DNA from 4 places in the Halobacillus sp. ACCC02827 genome. Region 1 is predicted to be linked to each of the others. Evidence: predicted binding sites of a transcription regulator. Region 1 holds the regulator's gene; each other region holds the start of a gene.
What was found. The regulator Rex, encoded in region 1, represses fermentation and respiration genes when NADH is low (regulators of the CRP and FNR family bind a similar motif). The targets are predictions, from matches to a motif close to TTGTGAAATATTTCACAA.
Positions count from the first base shown of each region.

Region 2: the regulator Rex is predicted to act here: its motif matches at 1,270-1,287, upstream of QRD89_RS02930 (helical membrane plugin domain-containing protein).
Region 3: the regulator Rex is predicted to act here: its motif matches at 1,435-1,452, upstream of QRD89_RS08105 (cytochrome ubiquinol oxidase subunit I).
Region 4: the regulator Rex is predicted to act here: its motif matches at 1,450-1,467, upstream of QRD89_RS16020 (L-lactate dehydrogenase).

Region 1 is NZ_CP128168.1:403,977-407,103, reverse strand. Features, by position in the region: gene QRD89_RS02250 (MDR family MFS transporter) at 1-19, opposite strand, end outside; gene QRD89_RS02245 (SDR family oxidoreductase) at 205-1,026, shown strand; gene QRD89_RS02240 (redox-sensing transcriptional repressor Rex) at 1,066-1,716, opposite strand; gene moaC (cyclic pyranopterin monophosphate synthase MoaC) at 1,735-2,220, opposite strand; gene QRD89_RS02230 (ABC-F family ATP-binding cassette domain-containing protein) at 2,388-3,127, shown strand, end outside.
Region 2 is NZ_CP128168.1:558,750-561,876, forward strand. Features, by position in the region: gene QRD89_RS02920 (penicillin-binding transpeptidase domain-containing protein) at 1-567, shown strand, start outside; gene QRD89_RS02925 (GrpB family protein) at 643-1,155, shown strand; gene QRD89_RS02930 (helical membrane plugin domain-containing protein) at 1,386-1,811, shown strand; gene QRD89_RS02935 (NAD(P)/FAD-dependent oxidoreductase) at 1,835-3,016, shown strand.
Region 3 is NZ_CP128168.1:1,510,290-1,513,416, forward strand. Features, by position in the region: gene QRD89_RS08100 (ABC transporter ATP-binding protein) at 1-1,290, shown strand, start outside; gene QRD89_RS08105 (cytochrome ubiquinol oxidase subunit I) at 1,545-2,906, shown strand; gene QRD89_RS08110 (cytochrome d ubiquinol oxidase subunit II) at 2,903-3,127, shown strand, end outside.
Region 4 is NZ_CP128168.1:3,011,480-3,014,606, reverse strand. Features, by position in the region: gene QRD89_RS16025 (L-lactate permease) at 1-435, opposite strand, end outside; gene QRD89_RS16020 (L-lactate dehydrogenase) at 454-1,419, opposite strand; gene QRD89_RS16015 (proline dehydrogenase family protein) at 1,655-2,593, opposite strand; gene QRD89_RS16010 (AraC family ligand binding domain-containing protein) at 2,630-3,127, opposite strand, start outside.

The DNA.
Region 1 (3,127 bases):
TATTAGGTAATCGTTTCATCGTACCTTACCTCCTTAATTACCTAGTTACTATACCACCATCCTGCAACTCTAATCGCCGCTCGACCGATTTACGAGAGCGGAATCTTTTTTTCTTTGTAATCGCTTCCCTTCTCCCGCCTATGTTTATAACGTTTTTCAAGGTGGGTATAACAAAGAAGAATCACACAAGGAGGCGAACCATTTATGGGACGTTTAGATAACAAAGTAGCTGTCGTGACCGGTTCTGCGACAGGAATCGGAGCGGCAACCGTGAAATTATTCGCAAAGGAAGGCGCGACGGTGGTCTGTGCCGACATCAATGTCGATGCCGTGAAGAAAACGGTGGATGAAATTCATAACGAAGGCGGCGAGGCGGAGACGTACACGCTCGACGTATCGAAAGAGGACAGCGTTTCGGCATTTGCTGATTACCTGAAGAAGACATATGGCAACATCGATGTCCTGTTCAACAACGCAGGGATCGACGAAGAAGGCGGCAAAGTGCACGAATATCCGGTCGATCTCTTCGACCGGATCATCGCCGTCGATCTGCGCGGAACGTTCCTGACGAGCAAATACCTGCTTCCATTAATGATGGATAACGGCGGATCGATCATCAACACATCTTCCATGTCCGGAAGAGCTGCCGACCTCGACCGCTCCGGCTATAACGCGGCGAAAGGCGGAATCACGAACTTCACCCGTGCGATGGCGATCGACTACGCCCGTGACGGCATCCGCGTCAACTCCATCGCTCCCGGTACGATTGAGACACCGCTTGTAGACGGCCTTGCCGGTTCGAAGGAAGATAAGGAAGGACAGGAATTCCGCGATGCCAACAAGTGGATCACTCCACTCGGCCGACTCGGAAGCCCGGACGAAATCGCATCCGTCGCCCTTTTCCTCGCCAGTGACGACAGCTCCTATGTAACCGGAGAGGACATCACGGTCGACGGCGGCATCATGGCCTACACGTGGCCGGGTAAAATGCTGATCGATAAGAAATGGAAAGAAGAAACCGAATAAGAATAACAAAAAAAGATGCCGGAGCCGGCATCTTTTTTTTCAATCCTCTATTTTTCCATCCAACGGATAATGCTTCAAAAAGTAGACGAGCGCTTGAAGCTCAATCGCAAGATCGATATGATGCACCCTCACATCAGACGGCACGTTGATCCGAGCCGGCGTGAAGTTCAGGATACCCGATATTCCGCCCTCGACGAGACGGTCGGTGATCGCCTGCGCCTCTGAGGCAGGAACCGTCAGAATCGCGACCTTCAAATCGCCGATCTTCTTCTCCAGATCATCGATGTGATGGACCTCCACCCCGCCGACTTCACTCCCGATCCGATTCTCACTCGCATCGAAGGCAATCTCGATCTTTGTATTATTGTTCTTCGTGAAATTGTAATTAAGGAAAGCCGTTCCCAGGTTCCCGACACCAATCAGCGCGACACGTGTCGTCTCGTCCTGATCCAGCGTCTTCCGAAAGAAGGAAAGCAGGTACTCGACATTGTAACCATAACCTTTCTTCCCGAGGGCTCCGAAATAGGAGAAATCACGGCGGATGGTTGCGGAATCGACTTTAACTGCCTCACTCAATTCTTTCGATGACACCCGCAGTTTCCCCTGGCTGTGCAGGTTGTTCAGGAAACGGTAATATAACGGAAGCCGCTTCGCTGTCGCCTGAGGGATTTTCGCTTGTTCTATATCCATTGTCGTCTCTCTGCTCCTTTACTCGTCATTTCTTCGGTAATCTCCGTTCTTCCCTCCGGTTTTCTCTGCAAGGTAAGTCGGACCGATGACCATGCCTTTATCTACTGCTTTACACATATCATAAACCGTCAATGCTGTGGCAGAAGCGGCCGTTAGCGCTTCCATTTCTACCCCGGTGCTTCCCTTCGTCTTCACGGAAACCTCGATCAGCAGCTTTTTCGTTTCCCCTGTTTCCCAATCGAAGGATACATCGATTCCCTTCAAGGAAAGCGGATGACACATCGGAATCCAATCCGACGTTTTCTTCGCTGCCATGATTCCGGCGACTTGGGCGACCGCGAGCACGTCCCCTTTGGCCATTGTCTGGTTGGTAATTTTCTCGTATATTTCTTTCTTCACTTCCACACTCGTTCTCGCAACAGCCGTCCGGACCGTATCGTTTTTCTCTGATATATCGACCATCCGTGCCCGGCCCTGCTCATTAAAATGACTGAATTCCGCCATCTCCAACTACCCCTTTTATGTGATTGGTCATGCCGCAGGCGGCAACACTAGTTTCATTTTAACAAAAAATCACAGGGAAGTCGTTAAAGTTTTCACAATCTCGCGAGGGCTTCTGTTGCTAGCAGGCTCACCGATGATATACACTTGATTTATCGAGGTGAAACGACATGATTCTCATGCAGTTGAATCAATTGGAAAAGCGTTTCGGCGCTGAATTGATTTTATCTAATATTAAACTGGAAGTACAAAAGAACGACCGGATCGCCATTGTCGGCAGAAACGGTGCAGGAAAGTCGACCCTGCTGAAGATGATGGCCGGCGAGATGAGCTATGATGAAGGAAACATCTTCATGCCGAAGGAAACGACGCTCGGATATCTCGCTCAAAACACAGGCCTGCAGTCCGACGAGACGATCTGGAATGAAATGGAGAAAGTCTTCCTCCATCTGAAGGACTTAGAGAAAGAGCTGCGCGCGATGGAAGCGAACATGGCAGACCCTGACCTGATCTCGGATCAGGAACGCTACCAGCAGTTATTGACCGATTATGACCGCAAGCAGGAATACTTCAAGAACGCAGGCGGATACCAATACGAAGCGGATATCCGCTCGGTACTGAACGGGCTGAATTTCCAGCATTTCAACTGGGATACACCGATCACGTCCTTAAGCGGCGGCCAGAAGACGAGGCTGGCACTCGGGAAGCTGCTGTTGAAGAAGCCGGACGTGCTTATTCTCGATGAGCCGACCAACCACCTGGACATCGATACGATCTCCTGGCTCGAAGGGTACCTGCAGGGCTACCAGGGTGCGGTCGTCATCGTTTCCCACGACCGCTACTTCCTCGATAAGATCGTCAACACGGTCTACGAGATCGCCTTCCAATCCTCTAAGAAGTATCACGGCAA
Region 2 (3,127 bases), 150 kb from region 1:
ATCGGAGGCGAAGCGTTCCTTAAAGGGGCAGAACCGTTCGGCTTCGGAGAAGATATTCCTTTCCCTTATCCAGTCGAGTCCTCTCAGATTCTGAATGCTGATGCATTCAAGGAGCAGGAGCCGCTGCTTGCCGATACCGGCTATGGGCAGGGGCAGGTTCAGATGAGCACGCTGCATCTGGCGATGACCTACACGCCGTTTATAACGGACGGTACGCTTCTGAAACCGACGTTGATAAAAGACGAAGGAGCAGGAGAACCGTGGCATGAGAACGTGCTATCGGAAGAGACGGCAGCAACCATTAAAGAAGACCTGCGTGCGGTTGTCGCTGATGAAGAAGGGACTGCCCATAAGCCGGTGACAGAGGGCTTGTCGCTTGCCGGTAAGACAGGTACAGCCGAGTTGAAACAGTCACTGGAAGATGAGAATGGTCAAGAAAACGGTTGGTTTGTCGCTTGGGATACGGAATCCCGGGATCTCCTCGTTTCGATGATGATCGAGGATGTTGATAAAGGAAGTGCGGAAGTCGTTCCCAAAGTGAAAAAAGTATTCGAGCAGTCCTCTTAGAAGCAGTTACGTCCGCATGTGGTTATCCATATGCGGGCTTTTTTGCGGAACATATTAAAAAAGGGGGGAAAGACGTTGAAAGTGCGTCTGACCGATTATCAGAAAGAGTGGCAAACAAGATTTGAGGCAGAGGCCCGGCTGTTAAAGCGGATATTCGGTAAAGAGATCATCTCCATCGAGCATTTCGGGAGTACCGCCGTTCCTGGCATGAAAGCTAAACCGGTCATCGATATGATGGGGCTTGTACGCAGGATAGAAACGGTCGATGGCTATGCATCGTTGTTGGAAGCAGAGGGATATGAAGCAGCAGGGGAATGGGGGATTGAGGGAAGAAGGCTGTTCCGTAAGGGCGGCCATCAGCGAACCCATCACCTTCATTTCTACCAGCAGGATAATTCCCAGATTGACAGACATTTAATTCTAAGAGATTACCTGCTTCAACACCCGGAGGAAGTGGAGGCGTACAGCCGGTTCAAGGAAAAACTGGCTGCCATTCATGAAAGCACGAGCGGATACAGTCCCGCAAAAAAGAATTACGTTGCGCAATTGGAAAGAAGGGCGCTTGCATGGAGGCGTGACAGGGAATAGAAGTACAAGGAGAACCGGTGCAGCCGTACAGAAAAGAACTAAAAAGTAAAAAAAATACATTTATAACATTTTGTTAACCCAGCATTCTAACATAAAATGACTTATTTTGCTTGTATGTGTTGTAATTCACATAATTATATTTTACTCTATTATAGTCGGAGAAAATATTTTACGAGATATAAATTATCTAATTATAAATTAGCTATATGCTAAAAAAAGGAGAAGTGGATATGTCAGAATTGACTAGAGAACAAGGCGAACAGAAAGCCGTCACTCAAGATGAACGTGAACTGTTGGATCAACTTTCCAATCCAGAGGTCCAGGAATCTTTGACCACTTTGGTGAAAGAACTTCCTAAGCTTACAGAATTGGTAACGATCCTTTCAGCTTCTTATGACACGGTGCAGTCTTTTGCGACAGATGAAGTGTTGAAAGAAGATACGGCAGGATTCCTTTCTGAAATCGTAGAACCTGTGAAAACTTCTGTGAAAGATGTAGCTGCTACAGCCATCGAAGCGAAGGATCAGGCAGAGAAGAGCAACGAAGTCATCGGACTATTCGGTCTTCTTAAGATGCTGAAGGATCCACAGGCTCAGAAGCTTTTCCGTTTCGTTAATGCGTACTTGAAAGTTTCAGCAGAACGTAACCACAAATAAATTCTGGAAATGGGGGAACCAACATGTCAAAAAACATAGTCATTCTAGGCGGCGGATACGGCGGATTGCTGGCTGCTCAAAATGTCCGCAAATATATGAGTGAATCAGAAGCGTCCATCACGCTGATCAACAAATTCTCTACTCACCAAATCATTACGGAACTGCACCGTCTTGCAGCGGGTAACATCTCTGAAAAAGCAGCAGCTCTTCCACTTGAGAAACTGCTTAAAGATAAGTCTGTTGATATCAAGATCGCTACAGTAGAGTCCTTCTCTGTAGATAACAAGCAAATCAAACTGGATGATGGCTCCGAGCTTACTTACGATGCACTTGTTGTAGCACTTGGAAGTAAGACGGCTTACTTCGGTATTCCTGGTCTGGAAGAGAACAGCATGGTATTGAAGTCTGCGGAAGAAGCCAACCGTATTCGTAACCACGTAGAAGATCGTATTCGTACGTATGCGCAAACGAAGGACGAAGCTGATGCAACGATCCTTATCGGCGGCGGCGGACTTACAGGTGTCGAGCTTGTTGGTGAACTTGCTGACGAAACTCCGAAACTTGCCCGTAAATACGGTGTGAACCCGTCTGACATCAAGCTTAAGCTTGTTGAAGCTATGCCTAAGATCCTTCCGATGCTTCCGGACAACTTGATCCAGCGTGCAACGGAAAGCCTTGAGAAGCGCGGCGTGGAATTCCTGACGAACCTTCCTGTCACGAACGTAGAAGGAAACGTTGTCGAATTGAAAGATGGTCAGAAGATCGTTACAAACACATTCGTATGGACTGGTGGAGTCCAGGGGAATCCGCTTGTCGGAGAATCAGGCTTGGAAGTTAACCGCGGCCGTGCAACGGTCAACAACTACCTTCAGTCTACTTCTCACGAAGACGTATTCGTTGCCGGAGACAGCGCTGTTTACTTCAAACCGGGTGAGGAGCGTCCTCAACCGCCAACTGCCCAAATCGCTTGGCAGATGGGTGAGCTGATCGGCTACAACCTATACGCTTACTTGAACAAGAAAGACTTCGAAGAGTTCAGCCCTGTTAACTCAGGTACGCTTGCAAGTCTTGGCCGTAAAGATGCGGTAGCTTCTGTAGGTGGCAACGCAACACCACTGAAAGGACTTCCTGCTTCTGTTATGAAAGAAGCGAGTAACGTCCGCTACCTTTCCCACATTAAAGGTCTTTTCGGACTTGCTTATTAAGAAATAAGGAAAGTATAAAAACCGCAGTGCTTGTATGCACTGCGGTTTTATTTTCAGGGTGGGGGAGAGATCGGGCTCCGGGGAATGGGACGCTTTCCACGGGGCGGCCGG
Region 3 (3,127 bases), 1.1 Mb from region 1:
GTCATTCTATTTGTGCTGAGTCCAAAGCTTGCCCTCGCCGTCCTTGTCATCATGCCGATCATGTTTTACATTTCGACGAAGCTCAGGCGTAACATACGCCGCTCCTGGCAGGATGTGAGGATCCAGCAGTCGCGCTTGAATTCCCATTTGAATGAGAGTCTGCAGGGTGTAAGAATAACCCAGTCGTTCTCACAGGAGAGGGAAAATACGGAATACTTCGATGGTGTCAACAGCGACACCTTCGCATCTTGGAATACGGCGTCTAGAAAAAGTGCCATGTTCCGGCCATTCGTCGAGATGAGTAATGCCGCAGGTACCATTATTCTGGTCGCATTCGGAGCTCATCTTATCCTTGAAGGCGATGTGGAAATCGGTACTTTCGTATCCTTTGCCTTCTTCCTGGGAATGTTCTGGGAGCCGATTTCACGTCTCGGTATGGTCTACAATCAGCTGTTGATGGCCATGGCCGCATCCGAGCGGATCTTTGAATTTCTTGATGAGAAACCGAATGTGGAAGAAAAGGCCGGCGCTGTTACTTTGACAGATATGAAAGGTCACATCGAATTTGATCACGTCCGGTTCGCCTATGATGAGAAGCGAATTGCTCTCCATGACATAGAATTGGAGATGAAGGCAGGGGAGACGGTAGCCCTCGTCGGCCATACCGGGTCCGGTAAATCGACCATCGCGAACTTAATCAGCCGCTTTTATGACCCGACGGGAGGTTCTGTGAGAATCGACGGTGTCGATCTTCGTGATGCGACCATCGATAGTGTCCGCCAGCAGATCAGTGTCGTCCTGCAGGATACATTCATTTTCTCAGGGACGATCATGGAGAACATTCGCTTCGGACGACCCGGTGCATCCGATGAAGAAGTCATGGACGCTGCGAAGGTTGTTGGAGCCGATGGTTTTATCCAAAGACTCAGTGAAGGATATCAAACGGAAGTTGAAGAGAGAGGAAGCATTCTGTCTGCAGGGGAAAGGCAGCTCTTATCCTTCGCCCGCGCCCTTCTGGCTGATCCGAGGATTTTAATACTGGATGAAGCGACAGCGAGTATCGATACGGAAACAGAAGTGAAAATCCAGCAGGCGCTGAAAAGACTTCTGAAAGGCCGGACAGCCATCATGATCGCTCACCGATTGTCGACGATCAGGGAAGCAGACAACATCTTCGTACTCGAGCAAGGGAAAATTTTAGAGCACGGGTCGCACGAGGAACTGATGGATGCTAAAGGGGAGTACTACGAATTAGTCAAAGCCCAGTTCCGCATGCTCGATGCTATGTAATTCCATTGGATATTCATTTCTTGTAAATATGGAAGCCGTCAGTCATGACGGCTTCTTTTTTTGTGGAAGATTCTGTTACGATCCGTGCCGGAAGGGGTAAACGAGTAATGTCGAACGGAAGGATTTTTGAAGGAAATGTGAAGTTTGTGAAGTATGTCACAAAATCGTCAACACTGACTGCCCACGAAGTGGAATGACCGCATTATACTAAGTGTATCGGATAGATTACCACGAGTTCGTTAGGAGGAAGATTCATGTTCGATTTTGATAACGTCGCCGTAAGTCAGTCACTGACGGCGATGACTCTATTATTCCATGCTATTTTCGCAACGATCGGAGTCGGTGTTCCTGTGCTCGTTTCCGTCGCTGAATTTATCGGGATCCGGAAGAAAGATCCTCACTATACATTACTGGCAAGACGATGGACCCGCGGTTATACCATCACCGTAGCCGTTGGGGTCGTGACTGGAACCGCGATCGGCCTGCAGCTTTCTTTGATCTGGCCGAGCTTTATGCAGATCGCAGGTAACGTCATTGCTCTGCCGCTCTTTATGGAGACGTTCGCCTTCTTCTTCGAAGCGATCTTCCTGGGCATTTATTTATATACGTGGGACCGGTTCAAAAACCCGATCCATCACTGGCTTTTGTCCATTCCTGTGGTGATTGGAGGGACGATGTCCGCCTTTTTCATCACGACGGTCAACTCCTTCATGAACACGCCGCAGGGATTCGACCTGGAAGGCGGTCGTTTCACGGCAGTCGATCCAATTGCAGCGATGTTCAACCCTGCAACTCCGACAAAGGTGTTTCACGTCGTATCTTCATCCTATTTGACAGCAGCCGCCATCCTTGCTGGTATAGCCGCTTTTATTATTTTAGTGAAAAAAGGAAGTGCTTATCATAAGAAAGCTTTGAAATTAACGGTTTCCATGATGTTCATTTTTGCTATTCTGACGGCTCTTGCCGGGGACTTATCAGCGAAATTCCTTGCTGAACACCAGCCGGAGAAGCTTGCTGCAGGAGAATGGCACTTCGATACGGAGGAAGGAGCAGACCTTGTCGTTTTTGGAAGACTTAATGAGAATAATGAGGTGGAGAACGCCATCCGTATTCCAAACGCTCTGAGCTTCCTTGCTCACGGCGATTTCCAGGCGGAAGTAGAAGGTCTGAATGAAACTCCTGAAGAAGAACGTCCGCCGTTATGGATACACTATATGTTCGATCTGATGGTGACGATCGGATTTTACCTGCTCGGCATTTCCCTGTTGTTCCTCGTGTTCTGGAAAGTGAAGAAGTGGAATACGTATCATCCGCTGCTTCTTTGGGGAATTGCGCTTGCCGGACCATTGTCCATGCTCGCCGTCGAATTCGGGTGGATATTTGCGGAAGTCGGCCGGCAGCCATGGATTCTGCGCGGGTTTATGACCGTTGCCGAGGGTGCGACGACCTCACCTTATGTCACCCAGATGTTTGTCCTGTTCGCCGTCCTTTATTTGGTGCTTGCCCTCGGGTGTATCCTTACCCTGCGAAAAATCTTTAAGGGGAGACCAGCCGAGCTTGAAATGGAACGACGATATCCGCAGGTGGCAGCAGCGAGAGAGGAGGCCGATGAATGAACTATGAATTGATTGGGATCAGCGTCTTGTGGCTGTTCCTTTACGGGTATTTAATCGTAGCATCCGTCGACTTCGGCGCTGGTTTCTTCGCCTATTATGCCAGGTTGACGAAGCAGGACCATGTGATAAATAAACTGATTTCCCGCTATTTATCTCCTGTTTGGGAAGTGACGAACGTATTCTTTGTGTTCTTCTTCGTCGGTCTGATCGGATTCTTCCCG
Region 4 (3,127 bases), 1.1 Mb from region 1:
GACGAGCAGGGCGGCACTGATCGCAATCGGTACGCCGAATCCGGCGGCTCCTTCGAGAAAGGCATTGAAGCTGAAGCCGATCAACAGGAGCTGGAGCCGCTGGTCTTCCGAGATGCTCGCGATGCTTGCGCGGATGATGGTGAACTTCCCGGTGTCGACGGCGATTTTATACAGCCAGACGGCCATGATGACGATATAGCCGATCGGCCACAAGCCCTTCGCTATGCCGGCAATGGCGGATGCGACCGCGTTGGAAACGGGCATATCGAAGAAAACGACCGACAGAATAATGCTGAGGGCAAGCGTCAGGAACGCCGCAAGCACGCCCTTCATTTTGAAAATCGTCAATGCGAGAAAGAAGAAAAGGATCGGGAGAGCGGCGACGAGCGCGCTCACCCATGTGTTTCCGAACGGATCGTACTGTTGTAACCACATGACAGAAGCCTTCTTTCTTTATGGTCTCGTTGCCGCCTTGAAATGTTCGCCGAGGATTGCTTTCAGGACGCCGGCGCTGTGGTGAAGCTGTTTCTGTTCGGTTTCGTTCAGGTTCAGTTCAACGACGTTTCGGATACCGGTCCGGTTCACGACGGCAGGTACACCGATGTAGACGTCCTCCAGGCCGTATTCTCCGGCAAGCGGGGCGCTGACGGTAAGGATGCTGTTCTCATTGTTCAGGATCGCTTTCGTAATCCGCGCCAGTCCCATCGCGATGCCGTAGTAGGTCGCACCTTTTTTCTCGATGATCTGGTACGCCGCGTCACGGACGTTGAGGAAAATCTCCTCCAGGTCTTTTTTATGGTAACGGGGATCGCGTTCGACCCACTCCATCACAGGCACGCCGCCGATCGTCGCATGGCTCCAGACCGGAAGCTCGGTGTCGCCGTGTTCGCCGATGATGTTGGCGTGGACGTTCTGCGGGGTGACGTCGAAATATTCGCCCAAGAGATAACGGAACCGGCCGGAATCGAGGATCGTTCCGCTGCCGATCACGCGGTTCTGCGGCAGGCCGCTGAACTTCCAGGTCGCATACGTAAGAATGTCGACCGGGTTTGTCGCAACGAGGAAGATGCCGTCAAAGCCGCTCGCCATCACATCATCGACGATCGATTGGAAGATAGCGAGATTCTTCTTCACCAAATCGAGCCGCGTCTCGCCGGGCTTCTGGTTCGCTCCGGCACAGATGCAGACGATATCGGCATCCTTACAATCCGCATACGTGCCGTACCACGTCTTCGTCGGATTCGGCGCGAACACTTTTCCGTGGTTCAAGTCCATCGCATCACCCATCGCCTTGTCTTCGTTCAAATCAATGATCACGAATTCCTCTGCAATCGCCTGGTTCAGCATCGCAAAAGCGTAACTGCTTCCGACTGATCCTGCTCCGATCAAAGCTACCCGGTTCACGTTTTCTCTTGTCATTATGGATTCCTCCCGTATGGTTGTGTTTGTTTGTGAATCATTTCACAATTATAGTATGCAATAGATTTTGAATGATGACAATGGGTATTTGTGAAGTTTTTCACAAGCGAGGGTGAGTTGTCATATTTTGGTCACAAATGAAGTAGAAGGCGGCATACTATCAGCTGCGATTTGCCCATCAAAGGGGAAAGAAGCCGATGATTCCATGTTGAACCATCGGCAGGAGTTTTCTTATTCAGTTTCCACCATCAATAATATCCGACAGGAATGTGTAAATATTCGGCGGGTGCTCCGCTATCCGGTGAACGACATAGAGGTACCACTCCGTACCGTACGTCGTATAGACTTTCGTGCGTATCTTCTCTTCTCGGAGCGCGTTCAGCAAGTCATGGCGGACACCATCGAGCATCTCGACTTCCACGTTCGGTTGATGGAGGAGCCCTTTCGATTTCAGGGCAAAGAGAAGGTTCTCATCATGCGTGGCGATCGACAGCGGATGGTCGCGCTCGACGCAGGCAGCCGCAAATTCGATATACCGCTCATTCAGCGCTTTAGATCTTGGAATATGGATGTCATCCGGCTCTTCGTACGCCCCTTTTACCAAGCGGATTCTGCCGGGGTATTGCAAAAGTTCCTGTAAATCGCCCGCGGAACGCTTCAATTGAAGCTGCAGAGTGATGCCCACATTGGAAAAGGATGCCGCAATCTTTTTGTACAGGGAGAGGATGGCGTCTGTCTTCTGCGATTCCTCCATACTGATCATGAGCTGGATATCGTTCTTGCCGGCTTCTTTCGCTAACCTTTCTAAATGAGTGAAGGCCATCTCGTCGGAAATCATCATTCCGATATGCGAAAGATCGAAGGATACGGTTGCTTGCAAGTCATGGCTTCCGAGGTCCTTGATCAGTTCGCTGAATTCCTGTACAGCAGATTTACATGCCTCTTCGGAGGTCGTATTCTCCCCGATGAATTCTATCGAAGCTTCATGCCCGGCCTGAAAGGTCTGTTTGACGCGTGTGATGTCATCGGGGCGGGTTTCTCCGGCTACGAAGCGCTGCGCCCCTTTGACAAGCAGAGGATACAGTTCTTTGGAGTTCTGGATATAGGCTTTTACATGCTGGTCTCTGGCGATGGATTTGAGACTTTTGGAGAAACGGATCGCTTCTGTGTGCATAGAGGAATCCCTACTTTCTATATAAATTATCTCTGGTCATTGGTCATGGAGAAAAATATCCCGATACTGGCCGGGCGTCAGTCCGATAAACTCCTTGAAGAAGTTGCTGAAATGACTTTGGTCGATAAAGCCTGTCTCCATGGCGGCATCGAGTGGTTTGGCGCCCTGTTCCAGACGTTTCTTCGCTTCGCTGATTCGTACCGTCTGTAAATAACGGTACGGCGTGATCCTGAGGGTGCGGGTAAACGAGCGCAGGAGCGAGTATTTATTCATGCCGGCGATCCGGGCCAGGTCCTCCAGATTCACCGGCTCTGCGTAGTGAGTCTCCAAGTAGCTGCAGACCTGTTGGATCTCCTGCTTCGTCGCTTTATTGTCCGTATGCTCCCGGGTGGTCGTATATTCTTCAATCAGCTGCTGAAGAAGGAAATAAAACGTTTCTTCTTTTTCAAAATCCGCGATTTCATCCATGATCATCTGATGAAGGGTATGAAGCAGCTTGGCATGGCGGCTGCCATAAGATACAGGCGACGTGAA